3 regions of the Streptomyces sp. NPDC085931 genome follow, and region 2 is predicted to be linked to each of the others. Evidence: riboswitches for the same ligand, from Rfam matches in the RefSeq annotation. Region 2 holds a riboswitch; each other region holds the start of a gene.
The links. A riboswitch is a leader RNA that binds a small molecule or an ion and turns the genes downstream of it on or off. The one in region 2 is predicted to bind cyclic di-AMP.
Positions count from the first base shown of each region.

Region 1: another riboswitch for cyclic di-AMP. It lies ahead of ACIGAN_RS13850 (M23 family metallopeptidase); the one in region 2 lies ahead of ACIGAN_RS17705 (transglycosylase family protein).
Region 3: another riboswitch for cyclic di-AMP. It lies ahead of ACIGAN_RS28525 (transglycosylase SLT domain-containing protein); the one in region 2 lies ahead of ACIGAN_RS17705 (transglycosylase family protein).

Region 1 is NZ_JBITSK010000006.1:68,847-72,112, forward strand. Features, by position in the region: gene ACIGAN_RS13845 (alpha-galactosidase) at 1-1,088, shown strand, start outside; cyclic di-AMP (ydaO/yuaA leader) riboswitch at 1,400-1,561, shown strand; gene ACIGAN_RS13850 (M23 family metallopeptidase) at 1,566-2,501, shown strand; gene ACIGAN_RS13855 (SGNH/GDSL hydrolase family protein) at 2,860-3,266, shown strand, end outside.
Region 2 is NZ_JBITSK010000007.1:413,725-416,990, reverse strand. Features, by position in the region: gene eno (phosphopyruvate hydratase) at 1-834, opposite strand, end outside; gene ACIGAN_RS17705 (transglycosylase family protein) at 1,087-1,788, opposite strand; cyclic di-AMP (ydaO/yuaA leader) riboswitch at 1,793-1,959, opposite strand; gene ACIGAN_RS17700 (transglycosylase family protein) at 2,188-3,180, opposite strand.
Region 3 is NZ_JBITSK010000015.1:158,468-161,733, reverse strand. Features, by position in the region: gene ACIGAN_RS28530 (polyprenyl synthetase family protein) at 1-576, opposite strand, end outside; cyclic di-AMP (ydaO/yuaA leader) riboswitch at 1,081-1,262, shown strand; gene ACIGAN_RS28525 (transglycosylase SLT domain-containing protein) at 1,266-2,045, shown strand; gene ACIGAN_RS28520 (HAD family hydrolase) at 2,009-2,857, opposite strand; gene ACIGAN_RS28515 (GNAT family N-acetyltransferase) at 3,013-3,266, shown strand, end outside.

The sequences.
Region 1 (3,266 bases), on a different contig from region 2:
TGTTCGTCGTCGACGACGGCTGGTTCGGGGCGCGCACCGGCGACCGGGCCGGGCTCGGCGACTGGACGCCCAACCCCGAGCGCTTCCCCGGCGGGCTGAAGCCGCTCGCCGACCATGTGCACGGCCTCGGCATGCGGTTCGGCATCTGGGTCGAGCCGGAGATGGTGAACCCGGACAGCGACCTGTACCGCGCCCACCCGGACTGGGTGCAGTACCAACCGGGACGAAAGCGGACGGAGTTCCGCAATCAGCTCGTACTGAATCTGGCCCGGGAGGACGTCCAGGAGTACCTGTGGGGGCAGCTCGACGGGCTCCTGGCCGGCGCCCCGATCGACTACGTCAAGTGGGACTTCAACCGCTGCTTCACCGACGCCGGCTGGCCCGGTGACCGCTACCCGCAGCGGCTGTGGGTCGACCACGTCCGCGCCCTGTACGGCCTGCTCGACCGGCTGCGGGCCGCCCACCCGGGCGTGGCCTTCGAGTCCTGCTCGGGCGGCGGAGGCCGGATCGACCTGGGCGTGCTCAGCCGTACGGACCAGGTGTGGACCTCCGACAACACCGACCCGCTCGACCGGCTCGCCATCCAGCACGGTTTCAGCCAAATCCACCCCGCGCGCGTGATGGCCGCCTGGGTCACCGACAGTCCGAACGCCATGCTCAACCACCGGGCCAGTTCCCTGCGGTTCCGGTTCGTCAGCGCCATGGCCGGGGTCCTCGGGGTCGGCGGCGACCTCACGAAGTGGACGGAGGAGGAACTCGCCGAGGCGCGTCAGTGGGTGGCGCGCTACAAGGAGATCCGCCCCGTGGTGCAGCGCGGTGACCTCTACCGGCTGCGGCCCCCGGAGGGCGGGCCGAGCGCCGTGCAGTACGTCCTCGGCGACGAGACCGTCGTCCTCGCCTGGCTCCCGGCGCAGCGCTACGGCGACCCCGGGCCGGCGCTCCGGCTGCGCGGCCTCGATCCGGCGGCGACGTACGAATGCCTCGAAACGGGCGAACTGCACCGAGGGGCCGTCCTGCTGCACCACGGACTGCGGGTCGTGCTGCGCGGAGACCTGGACGCCACCGTGGTCCGCCTTAAGCGGAAGTAGTCATTCTTGTCCGAATAAGGCGCTTCGGCCGCTTCGCCATAACGTGCCCCGGTCGTAAAGGAGATGAGAACGGGGTGCGTGACCATCGTCATACTCGTGACGATGTGTTGTTGCCATGCGCACGTAATCAGGGCCCCATTCAGGGCGATTGAGGAAAGCCGGAGATCCGTAATCCACGCTCGGTGACGGGAAAATGTGCCGACGCGTCAAGAAAAACGCCTCCACGGGCAACCGCAAGCTTGTCCCGTCGCGTCCTGGTCGCTTACGTTCCACACCAATCCGGACGGACGCCTAATCCTGCCGCCGCCCGGAGCCCGCACACACTGACCCGACGTACGGCAGGAGCGGGGGACCCACAGGTAAGACGCCTGTTCCGGTTCCCGGAACGGGCTTGGGGTTAAGCCGCGCCCGCCGCGGCCGGGCATCTCCAGCCCGCACCCGACAGCTCACCTCGCAGGCGACGGAGAGGAATTCGTCATGCCCGCGAAGGGTAAGCACCGCCGCCCCAAGACCCAGCGTTTCACCCGCTCCATCGCCGTCGCCGGAACCGGCGGGGCCGCTCTCGCCCTTCCCCTCATGGGGGCCGCCGGCGCCCACGCCGCCACTCCGCAGGCGGCTGTGGAAAAGGCCGTCCAGGCCGCCCCGGCCGCCGAGAAGAAGGCCGCGGAGAAGGCCACCGGCACGCGCACCTACACGGTGAAGGCCGGCGACTATCTCGCGAAGATCGCCGACGACCAGAACGTCAGCGGCGGCTGGAAGAAGCTCTACTCCGGCAACCGGGACGCCGTCGGCGACGACCCGTCGCTGATCCACCCGGGCCTGAAGCTCTCCCTCGGCAAGAAGGCCGCCGCGAGCGCCCCCCGGGCGTCCGCGCCGTCCGCGCCCAAGGCATCGGCCGAGAAGGCGGAGAAGCCCGCGCAGAAGCCCGCGAAGAAGTCCTCGTCCGCCGGGACGCGGACCGCCGCGAAGCCGGCCGCCGCGCCGGCCGCCCAGAGCAACGCCGCCGGCTACAGCTCGCCGGTGGACGGTGCCACCGTCGGCACCCCGTACCGCATGTCCGGCAGCATGTGGTCCAGCGGCTACCACACCGGTGTCGACTTCGTCGTCCCGACCGGCACCTCCCTCAAGGCCGTCGGCGCGGGCACGGTCGTCTCCGCCGGATGGGGCGGCGCCTACGGCAACCAGGTCGTCATCAAGCTGAACGACGGCCACTACGCCCAGTACGCCCACCTGTCCCAGCTCTCCGTCTCGGCCGGCCAGACCGTGACGGCCGGGCAGCAGGTCGGCCTGTCCGGCGCCACCGGCAACGTCACCGGACCGCACCTGCACTTCGAGATCCGCACCGCCCCGGGCTACGGCTCGGACGTGGACCCGGTCGCCTTCCTGCGCTCCCACGGCGTCTCCGTCGGCTGACCCGTCGCGCGACCGGCTGCCCGGCCCGGGTCGGGTCCGGCTCGGTCGTCGCACCTGACACGCCGCCGAAGGCCGGTCCCCGATCCCCGGGGCCCGGCCTTCGGCGTGCGCGCCCCCGGCGCGGGCCACCGACCGGGGGCGCCGGGCGGGACTGCGGTGGCCACGTCCGGACCGGCGGCTTCCGGGTGCGGCGGTTCCCCCGCAACACCCCTGACGCGTCGGCTATTCCGGAATTGGCGAACACTTTGGGAGTGGCTTATCTCACCGCCCGTCAACCTTTTCTACGGTCGCGTAGGTCACATTCGAAGGTGAATCATGAGCGGCTGTGGCAGACGATTCGAAGAGTGACAGCAGAGCAGTGATCGGGTCGTACGTGGCGGTGGGGGACAGCTTCACCGAGGGTGTCGGTGATCCCGGCCCCGACGGGGCGTTCGTCGGCTGGGCCGACCGGCTCGCCGTCCTGCTCGCCGACCTCCGGCCCGAAGGCGACTTCCGGTACACCAACCTCGCCGTGCGCGGGAAGCTCCTCGACCAGATCGTGGCGGACCAGGTTCCGCGGGCCGTCGAGATGGCCCCGGACCTCGTCTCGTTCTGCGCCGGCGGCAACGACATCATCCGGCCCGGCACCGACCCGGACGAGGTGGCCGAGCGCTTCGAGCGGGCGCTGGCGCGGCTCACGGCGGTGGCCGGGACGGTGATGGTGACGACCGGGTTCGACACGCGTGGCGTGCCCGTGCTCAAGCACCTGCGGGGCAAGATCGCCAC
Region 2 (3,266 bases):
CGGGTACGCGTCGACGAGCTCCGCGTAGTACTCGGTCATCTCGGCCGCCGAGCGCTCCTTGCCCTCGAAGGTGTAGACGCCGTCCTTGTAGAACTCGGAGGCGGCGACGTCGAGCGCCAGGGCGATCTGCTCGCCGGGGGTGTAGCCGGCTTCCTTGACGGCCTCGAGGATGAGGTCGAGGGCCTCGCGGTTGGAGCCGAGGTTCGGGGCGAAGCCGCCCTCGTCGCCGAGGCCGGTGGCCAGGCCCTTGCTCTTCAGGACCTTCTTCAGCGTGTGGTAGACCTCGGCGCCCCAGCGCAGGGCCTCGGAGAAGGACTCCGCGCCGATCGGGGCGATCATGAACTCCTGGATGTCCACGTTGGAGTCGGCGTGCGAGCCGCCGTTCAGGATGTTCATCATCGGCACCGGCAGCAGGTGCGCGTTCGGGCCGCCCAGGTAGCGGAACAGCGGCAGGTCGCTGGCCTCGGAGGCGGCGTGGGCCACGGCGAGCGAGACGCCGAGGATGGCGTTGGCGCCGAGGGAGCCCTTGTTGTCGGTGGCGTCCAGGTCGAACATCGCCTGGTCGATCAGGCGCTGCTCGGTGGCGTCGTAACCGACCAGCTCCGGGCCGATCTGCTCGATGACCGCGAGGACGGCCTTCTCCACACCCTTGCCGAGGTAGCGGTTCGAGTCGCCGTCGCGGAGCTCGATGGCCTCGAAGGCGCCCGTGGAGGCGCCGGACGGGACGGCGGCACGGCCGGTGCTGCCGTCGTCGAGGCCGACCTCGACCTCGACCGTGGGGTTGCCTCGGGAGTCCAGGATTTCCCGGGCTACGACGACGTCGATGGACGGCACGAGCATCTCCTTCTTATGTGACGCGGTGACGCGGGTCGCGTGGACCCGGCGGGGTGCGGGCCGTGGTGGCTCGCGACATGAGCCTAACCGGCTCCGGGCGATCGGCCACCGGGTCGCCCACCCCATGGACAGAACCGAGAGTAAATTGTTTCCGAACGGAACAAAGCCGATTGCCGAAAAACCCCGTCCCGGTGCGTACGGGGGACGACGCATCGGGACGGGGAGCCCGTGGGGACGGGGTGGACCGGCTGCTTACTTCAGGTGCAGCTGCTGGCCCGGGTAGATGAGGTTGGCGTCCTCGACGATGTCCTTGTTCAGCTTGAAGAGCTTCTCCCAGCCGCCCTTGACCTTCTCCTCGGCCGCGATCGAGCTCAGGGTGTCGCCCTTGACGACCTTGTACTCGCCGTCGCCCTTCTTGACCTTCTTGCCGGTCGGGGTGGTGACGGTCTTCTTCGCGGCCGGGCGCTCGTCGGAGCGGGAGGCCGGCTGCTGCTGGGTCTCGCGGGTCTCGGTGCTCTGCTGGCTCTGGCTCTGGCTCTGCGCGGAGCTGCCGGAGTCGGTGGAGCCGCCGCCGGTGTAGCCGGCGCTCGACAGGCCCTTGCCGCAGACCGGCCAGGCGCCCTTGCCCTGGCTCGCGAGCACCTTCTCGGCGATCTCGATCTGCTGGGCCTTGGTGGCCTGGTCAGCGGTGGAGGCGTACTTCGTGCCGCCGTAGCCGGCCCAGGTGGAGGCGGAGAACTGCAGACCGCCGTAGTAGCCGTTGCCGGTGTTGATGGACCAGTTGCCGCCGGACTCGCACTGGGCGACGGCGTCCCACTCGGAGGCGGTGGCGGCGGAGGCGTTGCCGGCCGCCATCAGCGGGGCGGCGACGGCGGCACCGGTGACACCGGCGATGGCGATGGCGCGAGTGGCCTTGGACGGACGGCGGTGCGTGCCCTTGCCGGAAAACAGCATGGAGAGATCCCCTCACCGACGCCTGCGAGGTGAGCTGTCGGGTTCGGGCCGGTTGAGTTGCCCGGCCACGCCCCTCACGGGACGCGGCTCCACCCCAAGCCCTTCCGGCGCAACCGGCCGGTCGGGCACCTACCTTGGGTCCCCCGCTCCTGCCTACGGCGCTTGACGCGACGACTGTTCCCGTGCGGCCGCTGGCAGGATTCGGCGTTGCGGCAGCCGGGGCTCGCATTGACGAGCGGTCACGACCGTAGACAGATGATCGGCGGAATTTCAAAGACGATCAGGGCTTCTGAGATCTATCTCTCACCGCACTTATACGGGACATACGGCGCGAAACATGACGCTAACTCACCCGGTTTCGCGGTGACTTCGACCCTCGTTTCCGCACTGCCCGATGGGCTACCGCTCGTCCGCTTCGCCCTCCGCGGTGAGCGTCTGACCGGGCTGAACGAGGTCCGCGGCGCCGTCGGCGGCCTTCTCGTCCCCGGTGGCCGACTCCTGCCATCCGCCGCCCGCGTTGAGGGAGTCGGCGATGGACCAGGAGCTGTCGCCGACGCCGACGATGTAGGCACCTTCGGACGCCTCGCCGGCACCCGCGTCGCCGCGTGAGGCGTGCCGGCCCGAGGAACCGCTCTCGTGGCCGCCCGCGACTTCGGCGCTCTCCTCGGCGCTGGGACCCCGGTGACGGCCGGAGCCGCGGTCCGCGCGGTCCGAAGCCTCGCCCGCCGTCCGGGAGTTGCCGGACGCTTCCCCCTCGGGCGTGGCCGAGGGCGAGCCGTCGGACGCCCGGCCGGAGGGACGGGAGTCGGGCGACTTGTCGGACTTGGCGGAATCGTCCCGAGCAGTCGACGAGCCGTCAGGCGACTGTGATGCGGACGGGGAAGGCGACGGGGACTCCGGGGACTCCGAAGGCGAGGAAGAAGCGGAGGACTCGGATCCCGGCGAGTCGAGCAGGCCGGACGAGTCCACCGGAGCGGACTCATCGGGCGAACCGGACTTGCCGGACTCCCCCGACGCGCCCTGCTCGAGGCCCGAGAGCAGCCCGCAGGTGCGCCACGCGCCGACCCCCTGGTCGGCGAGGATTCTCTCCGCCACGGATATCTGCTGGGAGCGGCTGGCGAGATCGGCACTCGGCGCGTAATCCAGACCGCCGTAGTTCTCCCAGTCCTCCTGGGAGAGGGCGAGGCCGCCGTAGTAGCCGTTGCCGCTGTTCTGACTCCAGGCACCACCCGTCTCGCAGTCCGCGACCCGGTCCCAGGTCGTGCCGTCGGCCGCGCTGGCACCGGAGGCCCCGAGGAGCGGGATCGCGATGGCGGAGCCGGTCACTCCGGCCGCAACGAGGAGTGCCGGAGCCTGGCGGGGGCGGCGGTGCCGACCGTTCCCGGAGAGCATGCGGATACCTTTCGCGAGACAGCAGTGACCCACGCGGCCCGGGAGTCCCCGGCCGCGCTGATGGGTGAACGTATCGGCACACGATC
Region 3 (3,266 bases), on a different contig from region 2:
CGCGCCGAACCGGCAGGAGACGGCGACCAGCGAGCCGGTCTTGCCGCCCAGCACGTCGAGGTAGTGCTCGACGGGGTCGCGGCCGTCCTGCGGTCCGGCCGTCTCCAGGATCTGGCCGGTGACCAGCCGCTCGAACGCCTCGGCCTGCACCCGCACGGCCTCCGGGCCGAGGTCGGCCAGGATGTGCGAGGCGCGCGCGAAGAGGAAGTCGCCGGTGAGGACCGCGACGGAGTTGCCCCAGCGGGTGTTGGCGCTGTCCACCCCGCGGCGCACGGCGGCCTCGTCCATCACGTCGTCGTGGTACAGCGTGGCGAGGTGGGTCAGCTCCACGACCACGGCCGACGGCACGATGCCGGGCGCGTGCCGGTCGCCGAACTGGGCGGCGAGCATCACGAGCAGCGGCCGGAACCGCTTGCCGCCGGCCCGCACCAGATGCTGGGCGGCCTCCGTGATGAAGGGCACCTCACTCTTGGTGGCCTCTAGCAGGCCTTCCTCGACAGCCGCCAGTCCGGCCTGGACATCGGCCTCCAGAGCCTGGTCCCGCACGCTCAGCCCGAACGGCCCGACGTCGGTCACGAGGGGTCTCCTGTCTGCTGGTGTCTGCCGGTGCTTACGCGGATTGTCGATAGGTCGCTGCCATCACTCGGATCAGCGTATCCGGTCACGTTTCGATCACCGCCAGCGCCCATGGTTACAGGCCGGGTGGTATCCGATCACGACCGCTATGTTTTCGATCAGCTCATAAGAACAGACATGTTCCGACTTACCGGGAATTCGCGACCTATGCGAGATTTGCGGCATTAACGAAGCAAATTCCTCTTGCGGGACATTGCGCCCCGGGTCGTGATCAGTGAATTGAATCACTTCGGCCCTTCCCCGGCCCCACCGGGGCACCGGGCGGTTTCGCCTTCCGCCGAAAGCGAGTTGAGGCTTGGCTCGCGCAAAGGATCAAGCGGTCCGATCCCCCCGGACCAAGGTCGAACAGTGCCTGGTGTGACTCCGGTGCTTGTTCCCGGCATGTGCTCTCGCATACGTTCCGGCCCAGTCCGGCGGACCGCCGAATCCTGCCGCCGCCCGGACTCCCCACACACACCGACTCACTCACGCAGGGCAGGAGCGGGGGACCCAGGTAAGTCGCCGGTCCGCACGACAGCGGAACGGCTCGGGGTGAAGCCGCGCACGACAGCAGCACGCCGTGTGCGGCCGGGCACCTCCCGGCCCGAACCCGACAGCTCACCTCGCAGGCGCCGGAGAGGAACATCGCCATGCCCGGACGAGGTAAGCACCGTCGCCCCAGCAGGAACCCGATCACCCGTGGTGTCGTCGCCGTCGGAACCGGCGGAGCGGCACTGACCCTGCCGCTCCTCGGCGCCACGCACGCGAGCGCCGCCGAGCCCCAGAGCGCGCCCGCCGCGCAGACCGTGCCGGCCGCGCAGACCGTGCCGCAGGCGGCCCAGCCCGCCACGTCGCTCACGTACACCGTGGCCAAGGGCGACACGCTGTACGGCATCGCGGAGAAGTACGACGTCTCCGGCGGCTGGAAGCAGCTCTACAAGGCCAACCGCGCCGCCGTCGGCGACGACCCGGCGGTGATCCACGCGGGTCTGAAGCTCAAGGTGGCCACGGCCAAGGCCGCCGCCGAGAAGAAGGCCACGCAGTCGTCCGCCCCGGCCGAGCCGGCCGGTGGCGTGACCCGGGCCACCCCGGCCGCCGCGAAGACCTACGCGAACAACCTCGACGGATGGATCCGCGAGGCGCTCGACATCATGGCCCAGCAGGGCATCCCGGGCTCGTACGACGGCATCTACCGCAACATCATGCGGGAGTCGTCCGGCAACCCGCAGGCGATCAACAACTGGGACTCGAACGCCGCCAAGGGCACCCCGTCCAAGGGCCTGCTCCAGGTCATCGACCCGACCTTCGCCGCCTACCACGTGCCCGGCACCCCCTACGACCCGTACGACCCGGTCGCCAACATCACGGCGGCCTGCAACTACGCGGCCGACCGCTACGGCTCGATCGACAACGTCAACGGCCCGTACTGAGCCGTCCCGCCCAGCAGTCGTTCGAGGACGACGGCGATGCCGTCGTCCTCGTTCGACAGCGTGATCTCGTCGGCCACGGCCTTGAGTTCGGGATGGCCGTTGGCCATCGCGACGCCGTACGCCGCCCAGTCGAACATCGGGATGTCGTTGGGCATGTCACCGAAGGCGATGGTGTCCGCGGGCCGCAGCCCCAGGTGCTCGGCGGCCAGCGCCAGCCCCGTCGCCTTGGTGACACCGCACGGCTGCAGCTCGACCGTGCCCGGCCCCGACATCGTCACCGTCGCCAGTGACCCCACCACCGAGCGGGCCGTCGCCGCCAGTTCGTCGTCCGACAGACAGGGGTGGCGCAGCAGCACCTTGCTGATCGGCTCGCCCCACAGCTCGTCGCGCCGGTCGACCCGCACCGCGGGCAGCGTCGGGTGCGGCATGAGGTAGCCCGGCTCGATGAGCGTGAGCCCGTCGACCCCGTCCTGGTCGACCGCCGCGTACACCTCCCCCACCTCGGCCTCGATCTTCCCGAGGGCCGTCTCGGCCAGCTCCCGGTCGAGCGTGACGGACCACAGCATCCGGTGCGCGCCGGCGTCGTACACCTGCGCGCCCTGCCCGCACACCGCGAGCCCCGTGCACCCCAGGTCGTCCAGGAGCGGCCGCACTCTCGGCGCCGGGCGGCCCGTCACCACGAGGTGCTGGGCACCGGCGTCCGCCACCCGCGCGAGTGCGGCGAGGGACCGGTCGGACAGGGTGTCGTCGCCGCGCAGCAGCGTCCCGTCCAGGTCGGTGGCGATGAGTGAATATGCGAGGGGTGCGGCCATGATCAGAGAATACGGACAACGCGCCCGTTCGTTTCATCGCACGGCGCACGCCGATTGCCGGGCGCACGCCGATTGCCCGGTTGAAGGCCTCTGCACCAGTTGGCAACAACATGGTCCGCTACCTACCCGAGGGGCCGCATCGAGCGGTACCTTCCATGTGTCCAGGGGGACTTGATCGGGGGGTCAGGTTGAGCAGTGGGCGCATCCGCGTGGCCGGGCCCGGGGAGCTCGGCGAGCAGGAGAGGGAGCGCTGGCGCGCGCTGCGCGCCGCCTCAGAGGCACCGCGCAACCCTTTCATGGAACCGGAGTTCACCGAGGCCGTCGGTCTGGTGAGGCCGCGGGCCCGGGTCGCGGTCGTCTACGACGGCCGGGAGCCGGCCGGCTTCCTGCCCCATGAACGGGGCCCGTT